2 regions of the Streptomyces sp. NPDC048600 genome follow, and region 2 is predicted to be linked to the other one. Evidence: riboswitches for the same ligand, from Rfam matches in the RefSeq annotation. Region 2 holds a riboswitch; the other holds the start of a gene.
What was found. Region 2 has a riboswitch for glycine ahead of gcvP (aminomethyl-transferring glycine dehydrogenase). Riboswitches for the same ligand answer to the same signal wherever they lie in the genome.

Region 1 (15,529 bases), on a different contig from region 2:
CTGGGGCGGCGACGCGTTCGGCAACTACAACGCCAGCCACGGCTGCATCGGCCTGCGCGACGTGCGCGGCGGCTGGGACAAGGACGTCGAGGCGGCCTGGTTCTTCAAGCAGTCGATGGTCGGTGACGTGGTGCTCGTGAAGAACTCCACCGACCCGACCGTCGAGCCGTCCAACGGCTTCAACGGCTGGAACATGTCCTGGGACGAGTGGAAGAAGTAGCCCCTTCGCGGTCGGCGGGCCCGGTGCTGTGAACCACGGCGCCGGGCCCGCCGTCGTCGTGGTGGTGGTGAGGGGGCGGTGTGACCGACCGCACCGCAGCGCACTCGGTCAGCCCCCGTGCCGTGTCTGCCCGGGGGCGACCCCCGGACCCCCGGCCGGGTGTGACCGACCGCACCGCAGCGCTCCCGGTTAGCCTTCGTTAACCTGCCTCCATGACCGTGAATCTCGAAGTTGCCGAGGGCGTCGGCACGCTGCGCCTGGACCGCCCGCCGATGAACGCGCTGGACATCGCCACGCAGGACCGGCTCAAGGAGCTCGCCGAGGAGGCCACCCGCCGCGACGACGTGCGCGCGGTCGTGATCTACGGCGGCGAGAAGGTGTTCGCGGCGGGCGCGGACATCAAGGAGATGCAGGCCATGGACCACACCGCGATGGTCCTGCGCGCCAAGGCCCTCCAGGACTCCTTCACCGCGGTGGCCCGTATCCCCAAGCCGGTCGTCGCCGCCGTCACCGGCTACGCCCTCGGCGGCGGCTGCGAGCTCGCGCTGTGCGCCGACTACCGCATCGCCGCGGACAACGCCAAGCTCGGCCAGCCGGAGATCCTGCTCGGCCTGATCCCGGGTGCCGGGGGCACCCAGCGGCTGTCCCGGCTGATCGGCCCCTCCAAGGCGAAGGACCTCATCTTCACCGGCCGTATGGTCAAGGCCGACGAGGCCATGACGCTGGGTCTGGTCGACCGGATCGTGCCCGCCGCCGACGTCTACACCGAGGCGCACGCCTGGGCCGCGAAGCTCGCCCAGGGTCCGGCGCTGGCGCTGCGCGCCGCCAAGGAGTCGGTCGACGTGGGGCTGGAGTCCGACATCGACACGGGGCTGGCCGTGGAGCGCAACTGGTTCGCCGGGCTGTTCGCCACCGAGGACCGCGAGCGCGGCATGCGCAGCTTCGTGGAAGAGGGGCCGGGCAAGGCGAAGTTCCTCTGAGAACCCTGTGAATCCCCCTCGGTCCTCTTGCACTTGACGGGGTGTCTGATCCGGGTCCCTCGATGGGGCGGATTATGGAAGCCTTAAGGCAGCCTTAAGCCGCTCCCCTCGGGGGAGCCCGTCCTTCGCCGCCGGGCAGATGGTCCTCGCAGGTCAAAGGGGCCGCGACGGCCCTCGAACTGCCTCCGGCATATGCCGATCGATTCCGGCGGAATGAAGGCTTCCGGGGGGCTTATTCCTCAGGAACGGCCCCGCGAGCCGTTGCGGGCGGCCATGATGGGGGGCATGGCGGGGCTGGAGGGCATCGAACAGCCGCGGGGACACAGCCGTGCGACGGCGGCGCGCTGGTCGCCTGCGGTCGAGGACGAACGAGCGCTCAAGGCGCTGGAGTTGTTCGGCAACCCGACGGAGCGTGAGATCCCCCTGCCCTCCCGCCCGGAGTCCGCGGCCACGGCCCGCCGACTGGCCCAGGTGGTCGTGCTGCGGCACTGGGGGCTCAGTCCCAAGCTCACCGAGGACGTGGTGTTACTCGTGTCGGAGCTCGTGGGCAACGCCGTGCGGCACACCGGTGCCCGAGTGTTCGGGCTCCGGATGCACCGCCGGCGGGGCTGGATCCGCGTCGAGGTGCGCGATCCCTCGCGGGGGCTGCCGTGTCTGATGCCGGTCCAGGAGATGGACGTCAGCGGGCGGGGACTGTTCCTCGTCGACAAGCTGTCCGACCGCTGGGGCGTCGATCTGCTGCCCCGCGGCAAGACCACCTGGTTCGAGATGCGGGTCGCCGACCGCTGAGAGCGACGCGCGGGACCGTGGAACCCCGAGTCGGGCCGGACCCCGGACGCTGCGGCAGGCCGGACCCCGGACGCTTCGGCAGGCCGGACCGTACGCCGGGCCGGGGCGGCGAACGGGCCAATCACCTGATTCCGGACTGATCCTCCGTTAAATGGTCCTCGTGACCTCCGCCGACCGCCGCTCGGCCCTCCGTAACGCCGCCGGGCTCGCTGCCGCCACCGCCACCGCTGCCGCCGCGTTCGGCTCGGGCTGCTCCGCCGCACACCCGGTGCCGCCGACGCCACAGAAGCCGCGGCACGCGCAGAACCCCGGGTCCCCGCAGGAACCCCGGTCCTCCCCGCCTGCCCCCGGCCCCCGCCGCTTCCCCGCCCAGCCCGCCCAGATCGGCCACGGTCCCCGCGACCGGCCCCGCGTCGCCCTCACCTTCCACGGGGGCGGCGACCCCGCCACCGCGCGGGCCCTGCTCGCCGAGGCCGAACGCCACGACGCCCGCGTCACCGTGCTGGCCGTCGGGACCTGGCTGGACGAACACCCCGCGCTGGCCCGGCGCGTGCTGGACGGCGGCCACGAGCTGGGCAACCACACCCTGCGCCATCTCGACATCAACGCGATGCCCGAGGCCGAGGCCCTCGCCGAGATCACGGGCTGCGCCGGCCGGCTGAAGCGGCTGACCGGCTCGATCGGGAGCTGGTTCCGGCCCTCCCGTGCCGCGCGGGCCTCACCGCTGGTGGAGCGACTGGCCCACCGGGCCGGCTACCCGCACCTGCTGTCGTACGACGTCGACTCGCTCGACTTCACAGGGTCCGGCGGCCCCGCGGTCGCCCGTACCGTGCTCGGCTCCGTCCGGGGCGGCTCCGTGGTGAGCCTGCACTTCGGATACGCCGACACCGTCGCCGCCCTCCCCGCCGTACTGGACGAACTCGACCGCCGTGGTCTGCGCGCGGTCACCACCACGGAGTTGCTCAGCTGATGCGCCGAAACACCCTGCCCGCCTCCGCCCTGACCCGCGGGTGCCTCGCGACCGCCGCCCTGCTCGCCCTGGCCGCCGTCGCCGCCTGCGGCACCGGGGACAAGGGCGGCGGTGGGCCCGCGACCCGGACCGCGGCCCTGCCCGCGCCCGCGAAGAAGCAGCGCCCCGTCGTCGACGGGCTGCCGGGGATGCCGCCCGTGCTCGACCCGAAGGACGTCTACGCGGCCGACCGGCCGGGCCTGCTCTCCCCGGTCGTCAAGGACTTCCCCTCCCGGGTCTACGTCCCCAACACCGAGTCCGACACCGTCTCGGTGATCGACCCGGAGACGTACAAGATCGTCGAGACCATCCGCGTGGGCCGGCAGCCGCAGCACGTCGTGCCCTCCTGGGACCTGAAGACCCTCTGGGTCAACAACAACCGCGGCCACACGCTCACCCCGATCGACCCGGGGACCGGCAAGGCGGGCGAGCCGGTGGAGGTCCACGACCCCTACAACCTCTACTTCACGCCCAACGGCAGGTACGCCGTCGTCATGGCATCCCTGGACCGCGAGCTCGTCTTCCGCGACCCGCACACCATGAAGACGGTCAGGACCGAGCCGGTCACCTGCTACGGCGTCAACCACGCCGACTTCTCCATGGACGGCAGGTACTTCATCGTCTCCTGCGAGTTCAGCGGGGAACTGCTCAAGGTCGACACCGAGAAGATGAAGGTGGTCGGGCAGCAGAAGCTCCCCTTCGAGGGCGCCATGCCGCAGGACGTGAAGCTCTCCCCCGACGGCAGCACGTTCTACATCGCCGACATGATGGCCGACGGCATGTGGGTGCTCGACGGCGACAAGTTCACCGAGCCGACCCTCCTGCCCACCGGCAAGGGCACCCACGGCCTCTACGTCAGCCGGGACTCGCGCGAGATGTACGTCTCCAACCGGGGCGAGGGCACGATCTCCGTCTTCGACTTCGCCCGGCGCGAGGTCACCAGGAAGTGGCGTCTGCCGGGCGGCGGCAGCCCCGACATGGGCGGCGTCTCCGCCGACGGCAAGGTCCTGTGGCTGTCCGGGCGTTACAACGCCGAGGTGTACGCCATCGACACCCGCACCGGCGCCGAGCTCGCCCGGATCAAGGTGGGCAGCGGGCCGCACGGCCTCGCGGTGTACCCGCAGCCGGGCCGCTACTCCCTCGGGCACACCGGCGTCTTCCGCTGAGCGCCCCTCGGCGCGCCCGCCCCGAGCTACCGGACCCGCAGCAGCGCCTCCGCGCCCACCTGCCGGAAACCGGCCGCCCGGAACGCCCGCGCGCTGCGGGCGTTCCCCGGCGCCACCTGCGCCCACAGCGGCTCGTCGACGAGGTGCCGGGCGGCCGCCACCAGCGCCCGGCCCAGCCCCCGGTGCCGGGCGTCCTCGTCGATCTCCACCGACACCTCCAGTCGCCCGGCGACGCCCCGGCCGGTCACCAGCACGCCGCCCCGCGCCGTCCAGGCGCGCACGTCGTCGCGCCGCTCGCGGGCGTAGGCGACGCGTGGATGGCAGGGGTCGGAGATCTCCTCCAGCGGCAGCGGCGCCTCACCCGGCAGCGGGGCGGCGACCAGCACCGCGTCGACGCACTCGGTCGTACGGCCCGTGCGTTCCAGCAGCGCCGCCAGGAACCGCGGGTTCATCGTCGCGGCGAGGGCGTCGCAGTCGAGGGCGCGCAGAGTGTCGTGCACCCACCCGGGATCCTCGTCGGTGAAGACGACCGAGTGGGCCGTGAAGGCCATCACACCGGCGTCCCGGGGCGAGGGCTGGGGCACGACCGTCGTACGGCCGTCCGGCGGCGGGAACTCACCGCGCGCGGCCGCGTCGAGAACGTCCCGCAAGCTCTCCACCTGTGCTCCTCGTGTCCCGCCGACCGGAAGGATCACCGTCGCACACACAGCCGCCGGACACGAGTGGTTACCGGTGGTCGCCGCACCGGGTGCTCCGGCGGGCCGTTAGTCTGACCTGCGTCCGTACGACAGGTACGACGGCAAGGTATGACGAAGAGGGGCGGATCGGTGGCCGACATCGAAGAAGCACGCAAGCAGTTCGACCGCATCGACACGGACGGTGACGGTCAGATCACCTCGGCCGAGTTCAAGGCCGCCCTGGCTCAGCAGGGCGACTGGAACGTGACCGAGTCCGTCGCCGAGGCCATCATCGCCAGCCGCGACCTGAACGGCGACAAGCTGCTGTCGTTCGACGAGTTCTGGGCCCACCTGAACAAGTGACGCGTGCTCCGAGGGGCGCCCGCCGGGAGATGTTCCCCGGCCGGGCGCCCCTTCGTGCGTGAGGACCACGCCATGGGAAGCGACATCCACGGCAGGGTCGAATGCCGCAACGGGAACGGCGCGTGGGACTACGAGGACGACGAGTGGGACTGCGCCGTCAACCTGGACCTGCTCTTCCTCGGCCGCGACTGCGCCGAGGGCGGCACCGACCCGACGGATCCCGCCTCCGCCGCCGCACGGCCCAGCGCACCGGCGGGATCGTCGTACGGATCTGATCCGGGGAATCCGGAATAGCCCTCGGTGGTACCGGGGTTGATGCCACCGACGGTTATATGCAGGTGCATCGATCTTGGAAGGGTCAGCCATGAAGATAGGCATCATCGGCGCGGGCAACATCGGCGGCAACCTCACCCGGCGGCTCACCGCCCTCGGCCACGAGGTCGCGGTGGCCAACTCCCGTGGCCCGCAGAGCCTCACGGCCCTCGCGCAGGAGACGGGCGCGACCCCCGTCCGCGTCGAGGACGCGGCCCGGGACGCGGAGGTCGTCGTCGTGACGGTCCCGCTGAAGGCGGTCCCGGACCTGCCGCCGAACCTGTTCGCGAAGGCCGCCGAGGGCGTCGCCGTGATCGACACCGGCAACTACTACCCGCGCGAACGAGACGGCCGGATCGCCGGCATCGAGGACGAGGGCCTGACGGAGAGCCGCTGGACGGAACGCCATCTCGGCCACCCGGTGATCAAGGTCTTCAACGGCACCTACGCCGAGGACCTCATCGACCGCCCGCGTCCGGTCGGCGACCCCGACCGGATCGCCGTACCCGTAGCGGGCGACGACGCGGCCGCCAAGGCCACGGTCCGCGCCCTGGTCGAGGAACTCGGCTTCGACACCGTCGACGCGGGCGGCCTGGACGACTCCTGGCGCCAGCAGCCCGCCACCCCGGTCTACGGCCTGCGCGCCGACACGGAGGCGGTGCGCAAGGCGCTGGCAGAGGCGTCCCCGAAGCGCACACCGGAGTTCACGGGCTGAGCGAGCCCTCCGCCGAAGGCGGCCGACGACCGGGGTGCCGACGACCGGTTCGAGGCGCGTAGTCGGTCGTGTTCGTCCCCGAGGGAACGCAGGACGCGCCGACTCCCGCCGCAGGGGAGAGCCGACGAGACCGTCCTGCCCGCCGGCTCGGAGAACGACCGCTCGACATGCGTCGATCAACTGGCAACCCGAGGGGCTGCGCCGTGTGAGCAGGCAGGGCCCTGATCAGCGCTGAGATGCTACGACCGCGCTGATCAGGGCCCGTTCCCTCAGCACTCGATGATGTTCACCGCCAGGCCGCCCCGGGCGGTCTCCTTGTACTTCACCGACATGTCCGCGCCGGTGTCCTTCATGGTCTTGATGACCTTGTCCAGGGAGACCTTGTGCGAGCCGTCGCCGCGCATGGCCATGCGGGCCGCGGTGACCGCCTTGACCGCGGCCATGCCGTTGCGCTCGATGCAGGGGATCTGCACCAGGCCGCCGACCGGGTCGCAGGTCAGGCCGAGGTTGTGCTCCATGCCGATCTCGGCGGCGTTCTCGACCTGCTCGGGGCTGCCGCCGAGGACCTCCGCGAGGGCGCCCGCGGCCATGGAGCAGGCGGAGCCGACCTCGCCCTGGCAGCCGACCTCGGCGCCGGAGATGGAGGCGTTCTCCTTGAAGAGCATGCCGATGGCGCCGGCGGCGAGGAGGAAGCGGACCACGCCGTCCTCGTCGGCGCCCGGCACGAAGTTGATGTAGTAGTGCAGGACGGCGGGAATGATGCCGGCCGCGCCGTTCGTCGGGGCGGTGACCACCCGGCCGCCCGCCGCGTTCTCCTCGTTCACCGCCATCGCGTAGAGCGTGATCCACTCCATCGACAGCGCCAGCGGGTCGCCCTCGGAGCGCAGCTTGCGCGCGGTCGTCGCGGCCCGCCGCTTCACCTTCAGACCGCCCGGCAGGATGCCCTCGCGGGCCATGCCGCGCGACACACAGGCCTGCATCACACGCCAGATGTCGAGTAGCCCCTCGCGGATCTCCTCCTCGCTCCGCCAGGCCCGCTCGTTCTCCAGCATCAGCGCGGAGATCGACAGACCGGTCTCCTTCGTCAGGCGCAGCAGCTCGTCGCCCGTGCGGAAGGGGTACTTCAGGACCGTGTCGTCGAGCTTGATCCGGTCCGCGCCGACCGCGTCCTCGTCCACGACGAAGCCGCCGCCGACCGAGTAGTAGGTCTTGGAGAGCAGCTCGGCGCCCGAGGCGTCGTACGCCCAGATCGTCATGCCGTTGGCGTGGTACGGCAGGGCCTTGCGCCGGTGGAGCTTGAGGTCGCGGTCGAAGTCGAAGGCGATGTCGTGCTCGCCGAGCAGGTTCAGCCGACCCCGCGACCTGATCGACTCCACCCGCTCGTCGGCGGTCTCCACGTCCACCGTGCGCGGGGAGTCGCCCTCCAGGCCGAGCAGCACCGCCTTCGGCGTGCCGTGGCCGTGGCCGGTCGCGCCCAGCGAGCCGTACAGCTCGCAGCGGACGGAGACGACCGCGGGCAGCAGATCCTCGTTGCGCAGCCGGCGCGCGAACATCCGCGCGGCGCGCATCGGGCCGACCGTGTGGGAGCTGGACGGGCCGATGCCGATCGAGAACAGGTCGAAGACCGAGATGGCCACGGAAACTCCTCAGTACGGGGTGGCGGGGCACCCGGGATCGCCGGGTGCCCCCGCCGGGGACTTACTTGTTCAGGCCGGGGTACAGCGGGTGCTTGTCGGCGAGAGCCGTCACCCGGGCCTTGAGCGCCTCCGCGTCGTACGACGGCTTCAGCGCCAGCGCGATCACGTCCGCGACCTCGGCGAAGTCCTCGGCCGTGAAGCCGCGGGTGGCGAGGGCGGGCGTGCCGATCCGCAGACCGGAGGTCACCATCGGCGGCCGCGGGTCGTTGGGGACGGCGTTGCGGTTGGCCGTGATGCCGACCTCGTGGAGCCGGTCCTCGGCCTGCTGGCCGTCGAGCTCGGACTCGCGCAGGTCGACCAGGATCAGGTGCACGTCCGTACCACCGGACAGCACGTTCACCCCCGCCTCACGGGCGTCGGGGGCCGTCAGCCGCTCGGCGAGGATACGGGCACCGTCCACGGTACGCCGCTGGCGCTCCTTGAACTCCTCGCCCGCGGCGACCTTGAAGGAGACCGCCTTGGCCGCGATCACGTGCTCCAGGGGACCGCCCTGGAAGCCCGGGAACACCGAGGAGTTCAGCTTCTTGGCGAACTCCTTCTTCGCCAGGATGATGCCGCCGCGCGGGCCGCCGAGCGTCTTGTGCGTCGTGGAGGTCACCACGTGCGCGTGCTCGACCGGGTTCGGGTGCAGACCCGCGGCCACCAGGCCCGCGAAGTGCGCCATGTCGACCCAGAGGAACGCCTCGACCTCGTCGGCGATCCGGCGGAACTCCGCGAAGTCCAGCTGGCGCGGGTACGCCGACCAGCCCGCGATGATCACCTTCGGACGGTGCTCCTTGGCGAGCCGCTCGACCTCGGCCATGTCCACGAGACCCGCGTCGTCCACGTGGTACGCGACCACGTCGAACTGCTTGCCCGAGAAGTTCAGGCGCATGCCGTGGGTCAGGTGACCGCCGTGCGCCAGGTCCAGGCCGAGGATCGTGTCGCCCGGCTTGGCCATCGCGAACAGCGCGGCCTGGTTCGCGGAGGCACCCGAGTGGGGCTGGACGTTGGCGTACTCGGCGCCGAACAGGTCCTTGATCCGGTCGATCGCGATCTGCTCGGTGACGTCGACGTGCTCGCAGCCGCCGTAGTAGCGGCGGCCCGGGTAGCCCTCGGCGTACTTGTTCGTCAGCACCGAGCCCTGCGCCTCCATGACGGCGAGCGGAGCGAAGTTCTCCGACGCGATCATCTCGAGCGTGGACTGCTGACGCACCAGCTCGGCGTCGATCGCCGCGGCGACCTCCGGGTCGAGCTCGTGCAGGGGGGTGTTCAGGGAGGACATGCGACTCCTCAGCCGGCGATGTAGGCGGAGTACTCGTCGGAGGAGAGCAGGTCGTCCTGCTCGCCCGCGACGCGGACCTTGAACAGCCAGCCGCCCTCGAACGGGGCGGAGTTCACCAGCGCCGGGTCGTCCACGACGTCCTGGTTGACGGCGGTGATCTCACCGCTGACCGGCGAGTAGAGCTCGCTGACCGACTTGGTCGACTCCAGCTCGCCGCAGCTCTCGCCCGCGGTCACCGTGTCACCGACCTCCGGGAGCTGGACGTAGACGACATCGCCGAGGGCGTTCGCCGCGTGCTCCGTGATGCCGACCGTCGACACGCCGTCCTCGGCGGCCGACAGCCACTCGTGCTCCTTGCTGTAGCGCAGCTGCTGGGGGTTGCTCATGGCCTGAATTCTCCTGTACGCGAGGTGATGCTGATGCAGGGGGGACCGCCCGGGGCGTGCGTGAGCAGCGCGAACGTGCCCGACGCCATCGCGGCGGTGCTACGAAACTGTCACTTCTGACGCTTGTAGAAGGGCAGCGCCACGACCTCGTACGGCTCGTGGCTGCCCCGGATGTCCACGCCGACACCCGCGGTGCCCTGCGCCGCGTGCGCCGCGTCGACGTACGCCATGGCGATCGGCTTGCCCAGCGTGGGGGAGGGAGCGCCGGAGGTGACCTCGCCGATCACCTCACCGCCCGCGACCACGGCGAAACCGGCGCGCGGCACCCGGCGGCCCTCGGCGACCAGACCGACCAGCACCCGCGGCGGGTTCTGCTCGGCGCGCGCGGCGGCCTCGGTGAGCGCCTCGCGGCCGACGAAGTCGCCCTCCTTCTCGAACTTGACCACACGGCCGAGCCCGGCGTCGAAGGGGGTGAGCGAGGTGGTCAGCTCGTGCCCGTACAGCGGCATGCCCGCCTCCAGGCGCAGCGTGTCGCGGCAGGACAGGCCGCACGGGATCAGGCCGACCCCCGCGCCCGCCTCCGTCAGCGCCTGCCACAGCGCCACGGCGTGCTCCGGCTTCACGAACAGCTCGAAGCCGTCCTCGCCGGTGTAACCGGTGCGCGCGATCAGCGCCGGGACGCCCGCGACCGTGCCGGGCAGACCCGCGTAGTACTTCAGGCCGTCCAGGTCGGCGTCCGTCAGCGACTTCAGGATGCCGGGGGACTCCGGGCCCTGGACGGCGATCAGCGCGTACGCGTCACGGTCGTCACGGACCTCGGCGTCGAAGCCGGCCGCGCGCTCGGTCAGCGCGTCCAGCACGACCTGCGCGTTGGAGGCGTTGGCGACGACCATGTACTCGGACTCGCCCAGCCGGTAGACGATCAGGTCGTCCAGGATGCCGCCGTCGGCCCGGCAGATCATGGTGTAGCGGGCGCGGCCCACGCCCACGGCGGCGATGTTGCCGACGAGCGCGAAGTTCAGCAGGGCCGCGGCCTGCGGGCCGGTCACGGTGATCTCGCCCATGTGCGAGAGGTCGAAGAGCCCTGCCCTGGTGCGCACGGCGTTGTGCTCGTCGCGCTCGGAGCCGTAACGCAGCGGCATGTCCCAGCCGGCGAAGTCGGTCATCGTCGCGCCCAGCGAGCGATGCAGGGCGTCGAGCGCGGTAAGGCGCAGTTCGGTACTGCTCATCGGTCGGTCGTCTCCCAAGTACACGACAGGCGAGGTCATTCCTCCCCATCTGTCATCGGAACCTGAGAGGTTCGCCATGACCGCCCGTACACATACGTACAGTGACGCGGGGGAAGGACATGGCTTGCACCTTGGGTGGGACCACTGCTGGCAGCGGCCCGCTTTTCAGATGTGCCTCGCCCGCGCGGTAACGGGGCCTGAGAGATTCAAGGGAGGGACTTGCTCCTTCGGCGCCCCAGACGGACTGGGGACTCTCCCGCGCGGATTCAAACGGCCGGTATGCAGTTGGCGCGCCCATCATTGCACGCATCCGCCGAGCAGGGCAGGCCGCATCTGTAACCGGGCTGTGGCACTACGCACACGAAATCCGGAGGCGCACCCCATTACCGTCTCTTTACACTCGATGGGCAAGGGTCTCGTGACCCGCCCCAGGGGAGGACGATCACGGTGAACAGGACCACGCCGTACGCCACCAGCCCGGCCCTCGCGCTGCCCGCACGGACCGGTGCCCCGGCCACGGACGCCTGCCCCGCACACTCCGCACCCGTCGTCCGCGACCTGCGCGAGCGCGCCGGCCGCAGCCCGCACGCCCTGCTCTTCGGCCCCGCCGACCTCGTCGTGATCACCGGACTGCCCGGCAGCGGCAAGTCCACCCTGATGCGGCGCGCCGTGCCCGGCACCCGCATCGACTCCCAGGACACCCGCGACCGCTTCGACGCCCGCGCCCCCCGCTTCCTGCCGTACGCCGTCTACCGCCCGCTCGTCCGCCTCGCCCACTACGCCGGACTGCGCCGCGCCCTGCGCTCCGGCCGGGGCGTCGTCGTGCACGACTGCGGCACCCAGGCCTGGGTGCGCGGCTGGCTCTCCCGCGAGGCCCGCCGCCGCGGCGGCACCCTGCATCTGCTGCTCCTCGACGTCACCCCCGAGCAGGCCCTGGCGGGCCAGCGCGAGCGCGGCCGCGGCGTCTCGCGCTACGCCTTCCGCCGCCACCGCGGCGCCGCCGCGCGCCTGCTGCGCCGCGTCGAGCGCGGCGCACTGCCCGGCGGCTGCGGCTCGGCCGTCCTGCTCGACCGGGACGCCGCGGACGCCCTGCGCCGGATCGGGTTCACGGGCTGACGGACCGGCCGTGGGAGCCCGTCCGTTCCCACGGGCCGGGCACGCCGACGGGCGGGCCGTCCGCACGGGTTAGCCTTTCAGCCACAGCAGGTTCACGGCAGGCGGTAGGCAGCAGATGGACTTCCCGGCGCAGGCGCAGGCGCACCCGCATCCGCACGGCGGATGGCCCGGCAACGAACTGGAGGAGGTGCTCTCCGCCTCCCTCGGCGTGCCGTCGGCCGGCGCCCGCCTCGTCGAGGTCCTCGGCCGCAGCTTCGTCTGGGTGCCGCTGCCGTCCGGCGGCGGCCCGGACAGCGGCGAGCTCGACCTGCCCACTCTGGAGATCGAGGGCCAGGCCTACGTCCCGGTCTTCACCTCCGAGGAGCAGTTCCGCCTCGGCGCGGGCCCGAACATGTCGTACGCCGTCGCCCCCGCCGTGGAGTTCGCCCGCGGTCTGCCCCCGCAGGCCGGCATCGCGCTCAACCCCGGCGGCGTGGTCGGCGTGCCCCTCCCGCCGGCCGCCGTCGCCGAGCTCTGCCGCTCCGGCCGCACCCCGCTGGACGGCCCGGCGAGCGGCGGCCGCGTCCGCCTGTACGAACCCGACTGGCAGGAAGACCCCGTCGCCTTCCTCACCGCCGCCTCCGCCGAGTTCGACGCCACCGGGGTCGTCCGCACGGCCCGCCGCTGTCTGGCCGCGATCGAGACGGCCGGCCCGGCGCTGTTCGTCGGAGTCGAACTCGCCCAGCTGGACGGCGACCCGCTCGCCGCACCCACCGCGGCCCTGGGCCGGGCCCTGGCCCAGGCCCCCGTCCCGTGGCCGGTGAACCTGGTCCTGCTGGACGTGGCGCAGGACCCGGTGGGGGACTGGATGCGGCAGAAGGTGCGCCCGTTCTTCCAGAAGTAGGAGATCACGGAACCCACCGAGCTCTCCCCCGGTGCTCCCCCCGGACGGCATAACCTGGTTTCATAACCCGGTCAGAAGAAGAAGGGGCGTAACACAGTGAGCGCGAGCGGCACCGCCGCGACCGGCACGGTCGAGCACACGCTGCGCCAGGTCACCCCGGGGCGTTACGACGCCTACGAGGCGCTCCTGCGTGCCCTCGCGACGCCCGTCTCCGGCCAGGTCTGGATGCTGCTCTGGCACGGTCAGGCGGGCTCCCCGGACGCCCAGTACGGCACCATGCACGTCGGCGGCCACTCCTACGCGCCCTGTGTGACCTCCGCCCAGGAGCTGTCGGCCAGCGGCTGGAACCGCAGTTACGAGGTCGTCGACGCCCTCGACGTGGCCCGCACCCTGTACCCCGACCACTACGGCCTCTGGCTCAACCCGCACGCCCATGGCGGCGGCGTCGGCGTGCCCTGGCTCGATCTGCGCCGCATCGCGACGGGCCTGGACCGCCAGCCGGCCGGCCCGCTGCGGCTGGCCGAACCCGGTATCGAGATCCCGCAGTTCTACGCCCTCCTCGCGCAGAACGCCCATCGCACCCCGGCCGTGCGGACTTTGCGCCGCGCCTGGGTGCAGCCGGCGCTGGGCGCACCGTATCTCGCCATCGGCCTCGACGTGTACGAGACCTCGCCGCCGGCCGTGGACTCGGTGCGCGCCATGATGCACCAGTCCATCGGCGCCGTACCCGACGGGCTGCCCGTGTCGACGGTGGCGATGTCCGACGAGTACTGCCCCGTCGCGATGTGGATGCGGTCCAACGCGCGCCCGTTCTACGACCGCGAGGCGCACGCGGCTCCGGCGCCCGTCGCGGGCTACGGATACCCTCCGGCGCACGGCGGCTTCTGAGCCACCGGATTCCGAACCTCCGCCGAGCCGCCTACGGAAGGGCCGGCCGGGGGCGTCCGGCCCTTCCGCGCATCGGCCTGGGGGGCAGACCGACGTCTGTGGGCGGCGGACTGTGTGTCAGCCGGTCAGGCGGCGCAGAACCGGGCCTGGGCCATCGCCGCCGGTGAGTTCGAGGTGACGCGGTCCGCGCAGTTGACCGCTCCCTACCCGAGCGCCGTCCAGCTCACGGCCTTGCCGGTCACCGGGGAACCGTAGCCCGTGCCCCGCGCGTTGCACGTCTTCGCGCTGTACGAGCCGGAGGCCTTGGTGGTTCCGGCGAAGAACACGGTGGTGCCGTTCTTCCCCGAAGCCCGCACGACCGTGGTCGAGGGCGTGGTGCTCCCCGCAGGTCGGTGACCGACGGTGCCGTCGCGGCCTCGGCGGCACCGGTGAGGGGAGCCGCGAAGCAAGCCAAGGTAATTGCTGACGCTAACGCCTTAGGCATTTTCGATCGATTTCCTTTCCTGTTTCTACAGTCAATTTTTTGTCCAACCGGGCACGAGAAAGTTCCGATGCCCGGTCAGAGTGTTCAGCAGGAACGTTTGTGAGAATGCCTCAGATCGGCTGTCAGGGCCCGCCGAACTCGCGGTACTCCACCATCGGACGGGTGTAGGCGCGCTTGCGGGCGCCGACGACCATGCGGTCGGTCACCGTGACGCCCTTCTTGGCGGACCGGGTCGTGCTCCAGCCGCCCGAGGCCTTGACCTTGACGATGCCGAAGTTCAGGTCCCCACCCCCTCGGCCTTCTTTACGGGTCGGTTCGACGTCGAGAAACCTAGCGACCCACCGTTCGGTGCAGCAAGCAGTTCATTCGAGAACGAGAATTCAGAAGCTCAGAGAGCCCTAAAATTTGCAGACGGGAAATCAAAAGCGGCGCCCGGAAGATTCCCGATGCCCGATTCGCCACTGTCGAGTGAAGGTGGCGAAAGGTGTAATTCCGGCCTTGTCGCGAAGGGTGTGGTGGCGGTCACATCGGCCGTCAGGGGGCCTCCTCAACTCCCCCGATCGGGGGGCCCGTTGGGGGTCCGAGGCGGTCCGTCGCGGCCCCTGGGGGCCGGTGTATGCCTCTACTGATTCACCGCAACGCGGCGTAGGTTGTTCGGATAACGGAACCCCTCACGCGGCATCACGGTTAGGCATACTTTCGGCGGCAGATCTGGCGTGTGATCAGCAGAGCGTTGAAGACTCCCGTGTCAGGTGCAGGCCGAGCGGATTCCCTGAGCGAGAACACGTCCACGGGTCGTCCGGCCGAAGGGGTCGTAACACCTACGGCCGAGGCGCCACCGCAGGAACAGCACACGCCGAACAACGGCGGAGGAGTGGGCCGAACACCACCGGCCGAGAAGGGGTAGGGCGCTTGTGACCGCACCGATCGACACCGCCGGGGCAGCAGCCGAGGCACAGCCGGAAGCTGTACTCGTCGGCGCCGGCAAGGGGCAGATCGAGGGCCGCTCCCTTGGACAGATCGCCTGGACCCGGTTCAAGAAGGACAAGGTCGCCGTCGCCGGCGGCGTCATCGTCATTCTGCTGGTGCTCCTCGCGATCCTCTCCCGTCCCCTCCAGGCCCTGCTCGGTCTCGACCCCAACGCCTTCAACCAGGACCTGATCGACCCCAACACCTCGTTGCCCACCGGGGGCTTCGGCGGCATGAGCGCGGACCACCCGCTGGGCGTCGAGCCCAAGTTCGGGCGCGACATCGCCACCCGCATCCTGGAGGGCTCCTGGGTGTCGCTGGTCGTCGCCTTCGGCGCCACGATCCTGTCCAACACGATCGGCGCGGTCCTCGGCGTCGTGGC
Region 2 (15,529 bases):
AGGGCGGTGAACACCAGCACCAGGGCCGGGGTGACCAGGATGTAGAGGGCCGCCAGCTTGATCTCGCGGGTGCCGATCTTCTTGCCGAGGTACTCGGGGGTGCGGCCGACCATCAGTCCGGCGATGAACACCGCGATGACCGCCATGACCAGCATCCCGTAGAGGCCGGAGCCGACTCCGCCGGGCGCGATCTCGCCCAGCATCATGCCGAGCATCGTGATACCTCCGCCGAGGCCGGTGAAGGAGGAGTGGAAGGAGTTCACCGCGCCGGTCGAGGTGAGCGTGGTCGCCACGGCGAAGATCGACGAGCCGCCGACGCCGAACCGGACCTCCTTGCCCTCCATCGCGCCTGCGGCCAGCTCGAACGCCGGTCCGTGGTGGGCGAATTCGGTCCACATCATCAGGGCGGTGAAGCCGAGCCAGATGGCGACCATCGTGGCGAGGATCGCGTAGCCCTGCTTCACCGAGCCGACCATGATCCCGAAGGTGCGGGTCAGGGAGAACGGGACGACGAGGATCAGGAAGATCTCCAGCAGATTGGAGAACGGGGTCGGATTCTCGAACGGGTGGGCGGAGTTGGCGTTGAAGTAGCCACCGCCGTTGGTGCCCAGTTCCTTGATGGCCTCCTGGGAGGCGACCGCGCCGCCGTTCCACTGCTGCGAGCCGCCCATGAACTGGCCGACCTCGTGGATGCCGGAGAAGTTCTGGAGCACACCGCACGCCACCAGGGCGACCGCGGCGAGGAACGCCAGCGGCACCAGGACACGTACTGTGCCGCGCACCAGGTCGGCCCAGAAGTTGCCGAGTTCACCGGTGCGGGACCTCGCGAAGCCGCGCACCAGCGCGATCGCCACGGCCATGCCCACCGCGGCCGACACGAAGTTCTGCACGGCCAGTCCGGCGGTCTGCACGACATGGCCCATGGCCTGTTCGCCGTAGTACGACTGCCAGTTGGTGTTGGTCACGAAGGAGACGGCCGTGTTGAAGGCCTGGTCCGGGTCGATCGAGTCGAAGCCGAGCGAGCCGGGCAGGACGCCCTGGAGCCGCTGGAGGGCGTAGAGGAGGACGACCCCGGTCACGGAGAAGGCCAGAACAGCGCGCAGATACGCGGGCCAGCGCATCTCGCGGTCGGGGTCGGCGCCTATCCCCTTGTAGATCCACTTCTCGACGTGCCAGTGCCGGTCGGACGAGTAGACCCTCGCCATATGGCTGCCGAGGGGGGCGTGGACGAGGGCGAGCGCGCCGATCAGGGCGACCAGCTGGAGCACGCCGGCGGTTACGGGACCCATGCGGCTCTCAGAACCTCTCCGGGAAGATCAGGGCGAGGACGAGATAGCCCAGCAGGGCGACGGCCACGACGAGGCCGACGACGTTCTCGGCGGTCACAGCCTGGTCACCCCCTTGGCGACGAGGACCACCAGCGCGAAGGCCGCGACGGTGATGACGACGAAGGCCAGATCGGCCATCGTGAACTCCTGGAGTGGGCTCGGTCGGACAGGAACGCTTCGAGCGAACCTCCTCCACGGCCGGAAACGACCGCCGTTGACGCCTCTCTTACGGCCCGCCGCCCGCCTTTGACGCCCCTCTTACGGCCTCTGCGCGCCGCCCTGTCACGTCGGCAGCCGTGCCGCCGTCGCGGAGCACGGTGACGCTCAGTCGCCGACCGCCGCGCACTCCCCCGTGCGTCCGGACCCGCACCCGGGCCCCTCACCCTCATCTGAGCAGCCAGTTTTAACGGAAGCTTGATGCCCAACCGCAGGCCCGTAGATCACTCTCCGCTTACGCTGGTCGCGCCGTCGCGTGATGGCGGGAACCGTACGCCCAGCCGTCCACGGACGCGCACACCAGGAGCACTCCGATGGCCACGACCGAGCACCGCCCGCCCAGCCGCCTGCGGGCCTGGATGCTGGAAGGGCTCTCGGACATGGGGAAGGGACGCGGGCAGGCCGAACGGCCGGCCGAGTCCAGGCTCGAGCATCCGGGTCAGCCCTGGTATCGCGTGATGTGCCTGACAGGTGTCGACTACTTCTCGACTCTCGGCTACCAGCCGGGCATCGCCGCGCTCGCGGCCGGTCTGCTGTCACCGATCGCGACCGTCGTGCTGGTCCTCGTCACCCTGGCCGGCGCCCTGCCGGTGTACCGCAGGGTGGCCGAGGAGAGCCCGCACGGCCAGGGCTCGATCGCCATGCTGGAACGGCTGCTGACGTTCTGGAAGGGCAAGCTGTTCGTCCTGACCCTGCTGGGCTTCGCGGCGACGGACTTCCTGATCACCATCACCCTGTCGGCCGCCGACGCCTCGACCCACCTGGTCGAGAACCCCCATCTCAACGACGCCCTGCACGACAAGCAGATGGTGATCACCCTGGTCCTGGTCGCCCTGCTGGGCGCGGTGTTCCTCAAGGGGTTCCTGGAGGCGATCGGCGTGGCGGTCGCCCTGGTCGGGGTGTACCTCGTACTCAACGCGGTCGTGGTGACGGTCGGTCTCTGGCACGTCGCCACCGAGGGCCATGTCGTCACCGACTGGTCCGACGCCCTGACCGCCGAGCACGGCAACGTCTTCGTGATGATCGGCATGGCCCTGATCGTCTTCCCCAAGCTCGCCCTCGGCCTGTCCGGCTTCGAGACCGGCGTCGCGGTCATGCCCCACATCAAGGGCGACCCGGCCGACACCGAGGAGAACCCCGCCGGCCGTATCCGTGGCGCCAAGAAGCTGCTCACCACCTCCGCGCTGATCATGAGCTGCTTCCTCATCACCAGCAGCTTCATCACCACGCTCCTGATCCCCGAGAAGGAGTTCGAGCCGGGAGGGCAGGCGAACGGCCGCGCGCTCGCCTATCTGGCGCACGAGTACCTGGGCAACGCCTTCGGCACGGTCTACGACGTCGCCACCATCGCCATCCTGTGGTTCGCCGGCGCCTCCGCCATGGCGGGCCTGCTCAATCTGATGCCGCGCTATCTCCCCCGCTACGGCATGGCCCCGCACTGGGCCCGCGCGGTGCGCCCGATGGTCCTGATCTTCACGCTCCAGGCCTTCCTGGTCACCTGGATCTTCGACGCCGACGTCGACGCCCAGGGCGGCGCCTACGCGACCGGCGTCCTGGTCCTGATCTGCTCCGCGGCCATCGCGGTGACCATCGCCGCCCGCAAGGCCGGCCAGCGCAACTGGACCATCGGGTTCGGCGTCATCTCCGTCGTCTTCCTCTACACGACGATCGTCAACATCATCGAGCGCCCCGACGGCGTGAAGATCAGCGCCGCCTTCATCGCGGAGATCATCCTCATCTCCATGCTGTCGCGGCTGATGCGCGCCTTCGAAGTGCGCGTGACGGACGTGACGCTCGACGACATGGCGCAGCGGTTCGTCCGGGACATCGCCACCCGCAAGATCCGGTTCATCGCCAACGAGCCCGACGCGCGGGACGTGGCCGAGTACCGCGACAAGATCGAGCAGATCCGGACCGACAACGACCTGAGCGAGCAGGACGACTTCGTCTTCCTGGAGGTCACGGTCGGCGATCCCTCCGAGTTCGAGTCCAGCCTGAGCGTCCGCGGCGAGGTCATGCACGGCCGCTACCGCGTGCTGACCATGGAGTCGTCCTCGATCCCCAACGCCCTGGCCGCGCTGCTGCTGCACGCCCGCGACATGACCGGCCGCACGCCCCACATCTACTTCGAGTGGACCGAGGGCGACCCCTTCGCCAACTTCCTGCGCTTCTTCCTGTTCGGCCAGGGCGAGGTCGCGCCGGTCACCCGCGAGGTGCTGCGCGAGGCGGAGCCGGACCCGGCACGCCGCCCGCGGGTGCACACGGGCTGACGGTTCGGGAGCGGACACGACGGCCCGACGGCTCCTGGGTGTCCCGACGTACCGATAGTTCGTGGGTGCCGCGACGCACCGACGGCCGGGCGCGTCCCGTGGAGCCGGAGTCGATCACCGGCGGGCGACCTCCTATCGTGACGGGCATGCAGTCCTACACCATCGGACAGGCCGCCCGGCTGCTCGGCGTGAGCCCCGACACCGCCCGCCGCTGGGCCGACGCCGGCCGCGTGGCCACCCATCGCGACGACAGCGGCCGTCGTGTCATCCAGGGCCGCGATCTCGCCGCGTTCTCCGTGGAGCTGGCCAAGGCGTCGCCCGCCGCCGAGGGCGACGAACCGCCGTACACCTCGGCCCGCAACGCCTTCCCCGGGATCGTCACCGCGATCAAGCTCGGCGACGTCGCCGCCCAGGTCGAGATCCAGGCGGGCCCGCACCGTCTGGTCTCCCTGCTGACCCGCGAGGCCGTGGAGGAACTCGGCCTGGAGGTGGGCATGGAGGCCACGGCCCGGGTGAAGTCGACAAACGTCCACATCGACCGCACCTGACCTCCGGCGGCCGCACGGCCTCCAGGTCGCTTCATCGACATGCGGTGCCGGCCCCGTACGCGGAGAGGCCCCACCCCCGAGGGGGCAGGGCCTCTCCGTGACCGATCTCAGGGCCTCGGGCCCCGGACCACCGGCCGTCAGTCCTCGTACGCGTCCAGCGGCGGGCAGGAGCACACCAGGTTCCGGTCACCGAACGCCTGGTCGATCCGGCGCACCGGCGGCCAGTACTTGTCGGCCACCGACACACCGGCCGGGAACACGGCCTCCTCGCGGGAGTACGCGTGCGCCCACTCCCCGCCCAGCGCGCCCGCGGTGTGCGGGGCGTTGTACAGCGGGTTGTCCTCGGCGGGCCACTCGCCCGCGCCGACCTTCTCGATCTCCGCGCGGATGGCGATCATCGCGTCGCAGAACCGGTCCAGCTCGATGATGTCCTCGGACTCGGTCGGCTCGATCATCAGCGTGCCGGCCACCGGGAAGGACATGGTCGGCGCGTGGAAGCCGTAGTCGATGAGCCGCTTGGCGACGTCGTCCACGCTCACGCCGGTCGCCTTGGTCAGCGGCCGCAGGTCGATGATGCACTCGTGCGCGACGAGCCCGCCGGGGCCGGTGTACAGCACCGGGAAGTGCGGCTCCAGGCGCTTGGCGATGTAGTTCGCGGAGAGCACGGCCACCTGCGTGGCACGCTTCAGGCCCTCGCCGCCCATGAGCCGGACGTACGCCCACGAGATCGGCAGGATGCCCGCGGAACCCCACGGGGCGGCCGAGATCGGCCCGACGCCCGTCTCCGGGCCGGCGGACGGCTGGAGCGGGTGGTTGGGCAGGTACGGCGCGAGGTGGGACCGGACGGCCACCGGACCGACACCCGGGCCACCGCCGCCGTGCGGGATGCAGAACGTCTTGTGCAGGTTGAGGTGCGAGACGTCGCCGCCGAAGTGACCCGGCTTGGCCAGGCCCACCAGGGCGTTGAGGTTGGCGCCGTCGACGTACACCTGGCCGCCGGCCTCGTGCACCTGGGCGCAGATGTCGGCGACGTGCTCCTCGAACACACCGTGCGTCGACGGGTAGGTGATCATCAGCACCGACAGCTGGTCGCGGTACTGCTCGATCTTCGCCCGCAGGTCCTCGACGTCGATCTCGCCGTCCTCGGCGGTCTTCACGACGACGACCTTCATGCCCGCCATCACCGCGCTGGCGGCGTTGGTGCCGTGCGCGGAGGACGGGATCAGGCAGATGGTCCGCTGCTCGTCGCCGTTGGCGCGGTGGTACCCGCGGACGGCGAGCAGACCGGCCAGCTCACCCTGCGAGCCCGCGTTGGGCTGGAGGCTGACCTTGTCGTAGCCGGTGACCTCGGCGAGGCGGTCCTCCAGCTCGTGGATGAGCGTGAGGTAGCCCTCGGCCTGCTCCTCGGGCGCGAAGGGGTGCAGCTGACCGAACTCGGGCCAGGTGACCGGCTCCATCTCGGTGGTCGCGTTGAGCTTCATGGTGCAGGAGCCCAGCGGGATCATGCCGCGGTCCAGCGCGTAGTCGCGGTCGGACAGCTTGCGCAGGTAGCGCAGCATCGCCGTCTCGGAGCGGTGCTGGTGGAAGACGGGGTGGGCGAGGTAGTCGTCGGTGCGCAGCAGCACGGCCGGCAGCGCGTCCTCGGTGGCCGCGTCCAGCGCCGCAACGTCGCCCTCGACGCCGAAGGCCGCCCAGACCGCGGCGAGCTGCTCGCGGGTGGTGGTCTCGTCGCAGGAGAGCGACACCTGGTCGGCGTCGACGAGGTGCAGGTTGACACCGTTCGCCCGCGCGGCGGCGGCGACCTCGGCGGCACGGCCGGGCACGCGCGCGGTGACCGTGTCGAAGAACGCGCCGTGCACCAGCTCGACACCGCCGCCGGCCAGGCCCGCGGCGAGGATCGTGGCGTAGCGCTGGGTGCGCCGTGCGATGCCCTTCAGCCCCTCGGGGCCGTGGTAGACGGCGTACATGCCGGCCATCACGGCGAGGAGCACCTGGGCGGTGCAGATGTTGCTGGTGGCCTTCTCACGGCGGATGTGCTGCTCACGCGTCTGCAGGGCCAGCCGGTACGCCTTGTTCCCGTCCGCGTCCACGGACACGCCGACGAGGCGGCCGGGCAGGCTGCGCGCGAACTTCTCGTGCACGGCCATGTAGCCGGCGTGCGGTCCGCCGAAGCCCATCGGCACACCGAAGCGCTGGGTCGTGCCGATCGCGATGTCCGCGCCCAGCTCGCCCGGCGACTTCAGCAGCGTCAGCGCGAGCAGGTCGGCGGCTACGGTCACCAGCGCGCCGAGCTCATGGGCCTGGTCGATGACCGGCTTGATGTCCCGCACGGCACCGGAGGCGCCCGGGTACTGGACCAGCACACCGTTGATCTCGCGCCCGGCGATCTCGGCCGGGATGCCCTCGCTCAGGTCGGCGACGACGACCTCGACACCGGTCGGCTCGGCGCGGGTCTCGATCACGGCGATCGTCTGCGGCAGCACGTCCGCGTCGATCAGGAAGAGGCCCTTCTTGTTCTTGCCCATGCGCCGGGACAGCGCCATGGCCTCGGCGGCCGCGGTGCCCTCGTCCAGCAGGGAGGCGCCGGAGGTGGGCAGGCCGGTCAGCTCGGCGACCATGGTCTGGAAGTTCAGCAGCGCCTCGAGGCGGCCCTGCGAGATCTCGGGCTGGTACGGGGTGTATGCCGTGTACCAGGCCGGGTTCTCCATGACGTTGCGCAGGATCACCGGCGGCGTGAAGGTGCCGTAGTAGCCCAGACCGATCATGGAACCGAGGACCTGGTTGCGGTCGGCCAGCGAGCGCAGCTCGGCGAGCACCTCGGCCTCGGTCCGCGCGCCCGGCAGGTCCAGGGCATCGGCGTTCTTGATCACATCGGGTACCGCGGCGGCGGTGAGCTCGTCGAGGGAGCCGTAACCGACGTGCGCGAGCATCTTGGCCCGCGCCTCCTGGTCGGGCCCGATGTGGCGCTGCTCGAAGGGAATGCCCTGTTCGAGCTCGGAGAGCGGCGTGCGCTGGGCGGTCATTGCGGAGGCCTCCTGGTCTGACGCGACCTTCGAGGGGTACCACGGCGCTGGTACCCCGACGGCCTCCCCCTCTGTCATCTCAACCTGAGAGCTTCACCGGACGCCTCGATGGCACCCGGCTTTCACCGTCGGTGAGAGCGGACCGTGAACACCCGCCCTGCTTTCCAGAGTGACCTCGTCCGTGCGGTACGTGGGCCTGAGAGATTCCGGGGAGGATTTGCTCCTTCGGCGCCTCCGACAACTACCGGAGGACTCTCCCGCACGGGGTCAGCAGCCTCTGCAAGCCTACCAGCGCGGTTCCCGAGCGGGCCTTCGAGTGGCCGGGGTCACCAATGTGCTCTTTCGTAGTGCTTACGGATGAGTGCCGACCAAGTGGAGGGCTCGTGCAGACCGACATCGATCCGCGCAACCTGATCGGCCGCAAGGCGTTCGACCGCAACGGCACGAAGATCGGCACGATCGACGAGGTGTACCTCGACGACGCGACCGGTGTGCCGGAATGGGCGGCCATACGCACCGGCCTCTTCTCCAGGGACGCCTTCGTCCCCCTGGAGCCCAGCGAACTGATCGAGGGCACACTCCACGTCCCCTTCGAGCGAGCCCTGATCAAGGACGCACCCGACTTCGGAGTGGGCCGCCATCTCTCCCCCGAACAGGAACTCCAGCTCTACCACCACTACGGCCTGGACGTGGCCCCACCTCCCCCGCTCCCCGACCGCGACTTCGGAAACATCGCAGGCAAGGAAGACCCCGCCTAACCCACCCCTCCCCCACCAAGAGGACCCGGGGCCCGCAACCATGCCTTCCTAAGGGGCGCGGGAAACTGCACAACCAACCACCCACGACCCGCAGCCGAAGTCCGAGTAGCCCCACCCATCCCCCACCACCCCTAAGAGGCGCGGGGAACTGCGCAACCAGCCACCCGACCCGCAGCCGAAACCGCCCCACACCCCCACCACAAGGCAGCACCACCACCCCCTAAGGGGCGCGGGGAACTGCGCAACAGCCACAACCGGCCCGCAGCCGAACCCCTCCACGCCAGGGCGCACACCCGTCGACCACTACGCCCAGGCACCCCGCCCGGCAGGGCCCCGCACCAGCGGCAACGGCTCCGCCACAGAAAGAGCAGGGTCCTCGACCCTGAACGTCCGCACCCGCCCCACCTCCGACGTCGGCGTCTCGAACCGCACCGTGACCCGCCCCAGACCACTGCCCTGCACCCACCCGTGCCCGTGCTCGGCGTGGTGGACGTCGCGCCCCGGGGCCCACCGCCGCTCCTGAGGCTCCTCGGCCTCCTTCGGCCGTTCCTCGCCCGACTCCTCCTCGGCCGCCTGCTCAGCCTCCTCCGCGGCCTGCGCGAACAGGTCCTCCTGGGTGAAGTCGGCCAGGCCGCTCACCCCGACCCCGAGCAGCCGCACCCCACCCGTGGTGTCGACGGCCTCCAGCAGCCGCAGCGCGGCCTCCCGCACCACCACCGGGTCGTCGGTGGGCCCCCGCAACGTCTCGGACCGGGTCAGGGTCGAGAAGTCGTACCGCCGCACCTTGAGCTGGATCGTCCGCCCGGACAGCCCGGCCCCCCGCAGCCGCCGTACGCAGCGGTCGGCCAGCCGCTGCACCTCCAGCCCGACCCGCACCCGGTCGTGGATGTCCACGTCGTAGGTGTCCTCGACGGACACCGACTTGGTCTCCCGCTCGGCCACCACGGACCGCTCGTCGCGCGCGAGCGCCATCGCGTACAGCGCGTGCCCGTGCGCCTTGCCGACCAGCCGCACCAGCTCGTCCTCACCGGCCTCGGCGAGCTCCCCGACCGTGTGGATGCCCGCCCGTCTCAGGTGGTCGCCCGTCGCGGGCCCCACCCCGGGCAGCGTCCGCACGGACATCGGCCCGAGCAGCGCCCGCTCGGTGCCCGGCTCGATCAGCACCAGCCCGTCCGGTTTGGCCTGCTCGGAGGCGATCTTCGCCAGCATCTTGGAGGCCGCAAGCCCGACCGAGCCCGTGAGCCCGGTGACGGCCCGTATGTCCGCGCGCAGCTTGGCCCCGCTCAGCCGTGCCGAACCGGCGTCCCAGGCCGCCTCACCGGCCTCCAGGTCCACGAACGCCTCGTCCAGGCTCAGCGGCTCCACCAGCGGCGACAAGGCCCGCAGCAGCGTCATCACCTGCTCGCTGACCGCCCGGTACAGCGCGAACCTCGGCACCAGATACGCGGCGTTGGGCGCCAGCCGCCGCGCCTGAGCCATCGGCATCGCCGAGTGCACCCCGAACACCCGGGCCTCGTACGAGCAGGTCGCCACCACCCCGCGCGGCCCGAGCCCGCCCACGATCACGGCCTTCCCGCGCAGACTCGGCTTGGACGCCTGCTCCACCGAGGCGAAGAAGGCATCCATGTCGAGATGCAGGATCGTGGGCGCGGTTCTCACATCTCCGATGCTGCACCACACCACTGACAATGCCCCGGCGCAGGGCGGAGAGTCTCACCTGGGGCGCTGCCGGAACTCGACGTTCCAGCCGCGGGCTACACCGCCTTGTTGCGCCGCCGGGCCAGTTCGTCCGCCGGGTTGTGCCCGACGAGCGTCTCCCCGGTGTCGATGCGCTCCCCGTGAAGCTGGGACAGCGCGCTCTCGACGTCCCGCCAGACCACGCCGACGGCGATCCCGAAAACGCCCTGACCGCCCTGCAGCAGGGCGTGCACCTCGTCGGGCGAGGTGCACTCGTAGACGGTGGCGCCGTCGCTCATCAGCGTCATGCGCTCCAGATCGCGGAACCCGCGCTCACGCAGATGCTGGACGGCGCTGCGGATGTTCTGGAGCGAGACCCCGGTGTCCAGGAACCGCTTGACGATCTTCAGGACGACGACGTCCCGGAAGCTGTAGAGCCGCTGTGTCCCCGACCCGTATGCGGGCCGCACGCTGGGCTCGACCAGTCCGGTGCGCGCCCAGTAGTCCAGTTGGCGGTAGGTGATGCCGGCGGCCGCACAGGCCGTCGGACCCCGGTAGCCGACCTCCTCGGCCGCCCCCTGCGCCGCCCCGCCGTCGGGCACGGCCGTGGGCCGTTGAGCGGTATGACCGGACGCGCTGCCGTGATCGGGACATCCGCGGCTGGAGTGCAGCCGAGAGCCCTGGGGAGGGTACGGGCCGCTCTCCCCCAGACCGCGTCCGGGGGCACCCCCAGCCGTACCGTCGCCGCTGCTTCTCACGCCGACCTCCGTCCTTGACCTGCCCTCTCGACGGTAGGCAGTCACCAAGGGTGCGTCAACGATCGCCACACTCGGCACGCCGAGTGATAATCACCCTAGGAGTGGTTTCCCGTGCCCCACCGCGGGGAAAGGCTAGCCGAATGCACTCGCGGGAGGCCGCAGGACGCTCTCAATCGCCGCTGGCATGTGCCGAGGCGGCGGTGTCCCCGGACGGCCCGTCGAGCACTGCAGACATCCTCCGGGCGCCGGTCCGACCGCGCCTCACTGGCTGCTGGTGCCGAAGTCCTCGGGCGAGATCTGGTCGAGAAACTCGCGGAACTTCTCGACCTCGTCCTCCTGCTCGTCCGGGATCGCGATCCCCGCGTCGTCCAGCACCCCGTCACTGCCATAGATCGGCGTTCCGGTGCGCAGGGCCAGCGCTATGGCGTCGGACGGCCTGGCGCTCACCTCGACCCCGCTGGCGAAGACCAGCTCGGCGTAGAAGACGCCCTCACGCAGGTCCGTGATGCGCACCTCGGTGAGCTCCTGGCCGACGGCCTCCAGCACGTCCTTGAACAGGTCGTGAGTGAGCGGCCGTGCGGGGGCCATGCCCTGCTGCGCGAAGGCGATGGCCGTCGCCTCCCCCGGCCCGATCCAGATGGGGAGGTAGCGGTCGCCTCCCACTTCGCGCAGGAGCACGATCGGTTGGTTGGAGGGCATTTCGACCCGGACACCTACGACATCGAGCTCGTTCACACAGCAACCCTAGGCCGTGCCCGGGACGTTTGGGTAGTCGGGCCCGGCACAGGAGGCTGTTCCCGCGGGGCGTGGGACGCCGCGAAGGCGACCGATCCGGTCACCCACCAGCCCGGGAGCCGCCCGATGATCCACTCCGCGGCCGACCCGGGGAAACGCCCTTCCGAGCCGGCGCCGTCCGGGCCTCGGACCTCATGCCCGGTCCGTCGACACCCGGGCCACCGGCCCACGCCGGGTTCGTCACCGCTCTAACCGCGAGGCCGTTCCCGCCCCGGTCACCGAGCGGCACCATGGCCGCACGCCCGACCCCGTCGGGACCCCGTCTCCGGTCCCGGCGGGCGGCCATGCCTCAGGGCAGGCGCACCCCGAGCGCCGTCTGCACCAGCGCCGAATGCAGCTTCACCGTGAGCCCGGCCAGCTCCTTCGTACGGGCCTCCGCATGGGCCCTGGTCTGCGGATTGCGGTGACGCCTGAGCGGAGCCACCACCTGGTCCACCAGCCCGGCCTCACGGTCGGCGGTCGCCTTCATCACCCGCAGGTGCCGCGGCTCGATCCCGAACCGCCCCAGCTCGGCCACCAGGGTCGCCACGGTCACCGTCTCGGCGTCGTACACGCCCTCCGGCAGCGGTGAGATCAGCCCGTAGGACTCCCATTCCACCAGCTCGGACTCCTCGATCCCGGCCGCGGCGAGCAGCTCCGCCCGCCCGATCCGGGCCGCCGTGGGCCCCTCCGCTGCCTCCGGCAGGGCCTCGCCGTCGCGCTGACGGCCGACGGCCGGAAGCCGCACGTCCTCGCCGCGCGCCACGGCTTCGAGATACTCGCGAATCACCTTGAGCGGCAGATAGTGGTCCCGCTGCATCCGCAGCACATGACCGAGACGCTCGACGTCACTCACGCTGAACTTGCGGTACCCCGAAGGGGTGCGCTGCGGTTCGATGAGCCCCTCCGCCTCCAGGAAACGAATCTTGGAGATGGTGACTTCGGGGAACTCGTCGCGCAGCGCGTTCAGCACCGTGCCGATGCTCATCAGTCCACTGTCCGCCGCGGCGGTGCCACTCCCGGCACCGCCGCTCGGTGTTTGAAGCATGGACCTTCCCTGGGGGTCCCCCGGACCTGGGTCCGGGGCGGGTCAGATGCCCTGGCGGCTCGCGTAGAAGACGAGCCGGTACTTACCGATCTGCACCTCGTCGCCGTTGTGCAGGCCTACCTGGTCGATCCGCTCGCGGTTGACGTACGTGCCGTTCAGGCTGCCCACGTCGGCGACGGTGAACGAGCCGTCGGGGCTGCGCCGGAACTCCACGTGGCGGCGCGAGACCGTCACGTCGTCCAGGAAGATGTCGCTCTGCGGGTGCCGGCCGGCCGTGGTCAGCTCGCCGTCCAGCAGGAAGCGGCTGCCCGAGTTCGGACCGCGGCGCACGACCAGCAGCGCCGAACCCAGCGGCAGCGCGTCGACCGCGGCCTGCGCCTCGGGCGACAGCGCCGGCACCTGCGTCTGGCCGGTCACCTCGGCGTCGTAGGCCTCGAGCCCGCTGATGGAGATCGTGGACGTCGTCTCGGACGGACGCTCCGGGGCCGCGCCTGCCCGCAGCGGAGCACCGCAGTTGGAGCAGAAGCGGCTGTTCTCCGGGTTGCGGTTACCGCACCTCTGGCACACCAGGGCCGACATGGACGGATCCTCCTGCCGCGGCTGCCCCGCCGGGGCGTTGGACGCGTACGGGTCGGCGGCATATCCTCCACCCGCACCTGGGGTCGACGGTTGGCCGAAACCTATGCCGCCCACCTGGGCAGGGTCAACCGACGGCGCGCCCGGACCGCCGGAAATGTCGCCGCCCGGACCAGCGACCTGGTCACGGAACAGCGGCCGCTGGCCTTCGGCGTCGGGCTGGGCGCGATGACGAGCGGTGGCGCTGTTGTCGCCGCCGTCTCGCGCGCTCTTGCCGAACAACTTCGCAAACAACTTCACGGGCGATTCCCCTTGACCGAAATAGACCCGCCCGTGGGGCAGGACGAACCCTGACTGCACACTCTGGCCGAGTCGGACATCATGACAACGTCCGTAACCACCAGACAGTTTCCACCACGCACCACCCATTCGGTGCGGCGACCCCCCGCAACCTCTTGCCCTCGACGGACGCCCCCCATGCACCCCCGGTTCACTGGGAGGACGACCGAGCGTAGTCAGGCTGCTTCGCGGGCCGCAAGGCGTCCACGATGATCTTGTCCGAACGCTCAACCGTAACGGTGGCCTGCTCCTTCTCCAGCGTCTGCACCACGCCTCCTGGGATGTTGAGTGCCGGTTCGAGGTCCTGAGGCTTGCCGATGACCTGGAAACGATAGGGCGCGTTGATCTTGTTCCCGTCGACGCTCACAGAGTTGCCGGAATCCGTGAGGTACGTCCCGGCCACCACCCGCACGCCGTTCACCTGGATCGCCTCGGCACCGGCCGCGCGCAGCTCCTGGACGGCGTCGAGCAGCATGTCGGCCTCGACGGTGCCCTTCGTGTCGTCGATCGTCATCGTGATACCGGGCCCCTGGGCGGCCACCGTGCCCGCCAGGATGCCGAGTTGCCTCTCCTTCTCGATCGTCTGCCTGCGGGCCTCCTCCGCCTGGTCGGAGCTGTTCTCCAGCTCGTCCCGCTGCTTCTCGAGACCCTGCTTCTCGTCCTCAAGACGCTGAGTACGGTCATCCAGTTCATCGAGGATGCGCACAAGATCTTCCTGGCGCGCTCCGCGCAGGGCGGTGTCGTCGTCGCTGTTGGACGCGACCTGCACGGCGAGACCGAAGCCCAGACCGAACAACAGCAGGGCGACGATGAGTTGGGCCCGGCTGACACGCGGCGGCCACAGCCCCTTCACCAGCCGCTGGCGACCCGTGAGCACGGGCTCCGCCGGCTCCTCCGCGGGCTCGACGGGAGGCGCCACGGGCACCTCTTCGGGCAGTTCCTTGCGCAGCCGGTTCTCGGCCGTCTCGTCCTGGTCGCTCATCGGCCTCACGCCCGGAAGACGTGACGGCGGATCGCGGCCGCGTTGGAGAAGATCCGGATGCCGAGCACGACCACCACACCCGTGGACAGCTGCGCGCCCACGCCCAGCTTGTCCCCGAGGAACACGATCAGGGCGGCGACCACGACGTTCGACAGGAACGACACCACGAAGACCTTGTCGTCGAAGATCCCGTCGAGCATGGCCCGCAGACCGCCGAACACGGCGTCCAGCGCCGCCACGACGGCGATCGGCAGATAAGGCTCGACCACCGCCGGAACCTCAGGCCGGACCAACAGGCCGGCCACGACTCCCACGACGAGGCCCAGTACGGCGATCACGATGTGCCCTTCTCAGCTTGCGGCTGTGCTGTCTCGGTTATCGGCTGTGCGGTACGGACGATCACGCTGGGCGCGGCGGGCAACCGCAGCTCGTCCTCCGACGAGATGGCGGTACGGATCCCGTAGCTCTCCTGGAGGACATGCAGATACACACCGTCCGCGCTGTCCTGGAAGGCGGTCTTGAGCCCCTTGCCGTCCCCCACCGCGAGCACCGTGTACGGCGGCACCAGCGGCCTGTTGTCGACCAGTATCGCGTCGCCCGCGGCCCTGATCGCGGACAGCGCCGTCAGCCGCTGCCCGTTGATGGAGACGGCCTCGGCGCCCGATTCCCACAGCCCGTTCACCACGCGCTGGAGATCACGGTCGCGCACCCGGCCCGTGTCGGAGAAGCTGGACGTCCCTCGCGGATTGGCGTCCCCGCCGTCGGAGGTCCCCTTGGCGTCGTCGACGACCAGCTTCACGCCGGGCCCGTGGACCTCCACGGCACCCGACAGGACGCCCACCAGATCCGCCTGGCCGCTGCCGCCGCTGTCCTTGAGTGCCTCGCGCTGCCGCGCGCCCACGTCGTCCCGCAGCTCGTCCACGGACTTCTCGAGCTCGTCCGCGGCGTCGGTCTCGCGCCCGATGCGGTCGATCAGCTCCTCGCGCTCCTTGGCCACCACAGGGGCCGCGACCCGCGCCTGTGCGGCGCCCACGGTCACCACGAGGGCCGCGAGCACCAGACCGGCGGCCAGGCCCAGCTTCGCCCGGAGTGTCCTGGGCAGTCCCCCCTCGCCGGCGGCGGCCTTGCGGGCCGTAGCCTCCGCGTAGCCGTCGTCCAGGCTGTGATCCATCACGTTGGTGAGCAGCGACATGGACGCGTCCGGACGCGGGGCGCGCGTCGGACTGCTCCGA

Region 1: it holds a riboswitch for glycine, as region 2 does, so the genes downstream of both, gcvT (glycine cleavage system aminomethyltransferase GcvT) here and gcvP (aminomethyl-transferring glycine dehydrogenase) in region 2, are expected to answer to the same signal.

The regions. Positions count from the first base shown of each region.
Region 1 covers NZ_JBVJGZ010000029.1:21,000-36,528, forward strand. Annotated here, with positions in the region: gene ACZ6SQ_RS30960 (L,D-transpeptidase) at 1-220, shown strand, start outside; gene ACZ6SQ_RS30965 (enoyl-CoA hydratase/isomerase family protein) at 433-1,200, shown strand; gene ACZ6SQ_RS30970 (ATP-binding protein) at 1,486-1,989, shown strand; gene ACZ6SQ_RS30975 (polysaccharide deacetylase family protein) at 2,141-2,959, shown strand; gene ACZ6SQ_RS30980 (YVTN family beta-propeller repeat protein) at 2,959-4,164, shown strand; gene ACZ6SQ_RS30985 (GNAT family N-acetyltransferase) at 4,191-4,823, opposite strand; gene ACZ6SQ_RS30990 (EF-hand domain-containing protein) at 4,992-5,204, shown strand; gene ACZ6SQ_RS30995 (hypothetical protein) at 5,277-5,498, shown strand; gene ACZ6SQ_RS31000 (NADPH-dependent F420 reductase) at 5,569-6,231, shown strand; gene ACZ6SQ_RS31005 (L-serine ammonia-lyase) at 6,501-7,868, opposite strand; gene ACZ6SQ_RS31010 (serine hydroxymethyltransferase) at 7,930-9,192, opposite strand; gene gcvH (glycine cleavage system protein GcvH) at 9,201-9,578, opposite strand; gene gcvT (glycine cleavage system aminomethyltransferase GcvT) at 9,689-10,807, opposite strand; glycine riboswitch at 10,847-10,982, opposite strand; glycine riboswitch at 10,983-11,076, opposite strand; gene ACZ6SQ_RS31025 (AAA family ATPase) at 11,249-11,923, shown strand; gene ACZ6SQ_RS31030 (enhanced serine sensitivity protein SseB) at 12,039-12,806, shown strand; gene ACZ6SQ_RS31035 (enhanced serine sensitivity protein SseB C-terminal domain-containing protein) at 12,903-13,694, shown strand; gene ACZ6SQ_RS31040 (hypothetical protein) at 13,809-13,949, shown strand; gene ACZ6SQ_RS31045 (hypothetical protein) at 13,953-14,090, shown strand; gene ACZ6SQ_RS31050 (ABC transporter permease) at 15,093-15,529, shown strand, end outside.
Region 2 covers NZ_JBVJGZ010000040.1:32,910-48,438, forward strand. Annotated here, with positions in the region: gene kdpA (potassium-transporting ATPase subunit KdpA) at 1-1,289, opposite strand, end outside; gene kdpF (K(+)-transporting ATPase subunit F) at 1,297-1,386, opposite strand; gene ACZ6SQ_RS35020 (APC family permease) at 1,859-3,814, shown strand; gene ACZ6SQ_RS35025 (TOBE domain-containing protein) at 3,961-4,362, shown strand; gene gcvP (aminomethyl-transferring glycine dehydrogenase) at 4,500-7,385, opposite strand; glycine riboswitch at 7,560-7,655, opposite strand; gene ACZ6SQ_RS35035 (PRC-barrel domain-containing protein) at 7,769-8,143, shown strand; gene ACZ6SQ_RS35040 (DNA polymerase IV) at 8,447-9,802, opposite strand; gene ACZ6SQ_RS35045 (MerR family transcriptional regulator) at 9,898-10,578, opposite strand; gene ACZ6SQ_RS35050 (bifunctional nuclease family protein) at 10,840-11,313, opposite strand; gene ftsR (transcriptional regulator FtsR) at 11,663-12,400, opposite strand; gene ACZ6SQ_RS35060 (FHA domain-containing protein) at 12,443-13,405, opposite strand; gene ACZ6SQ_RS35065 (DUF881 domain-containing protein) at 13,467-14,297, opposite strand; gene ACZ6SQ_RS35070 (small basic family protein) at 14,303-14,635, opposite strand; gene ACZ6SQ_RS35075 (DUF881 domain-containing protein) at 14,632-15,529, opposite strand, start outside.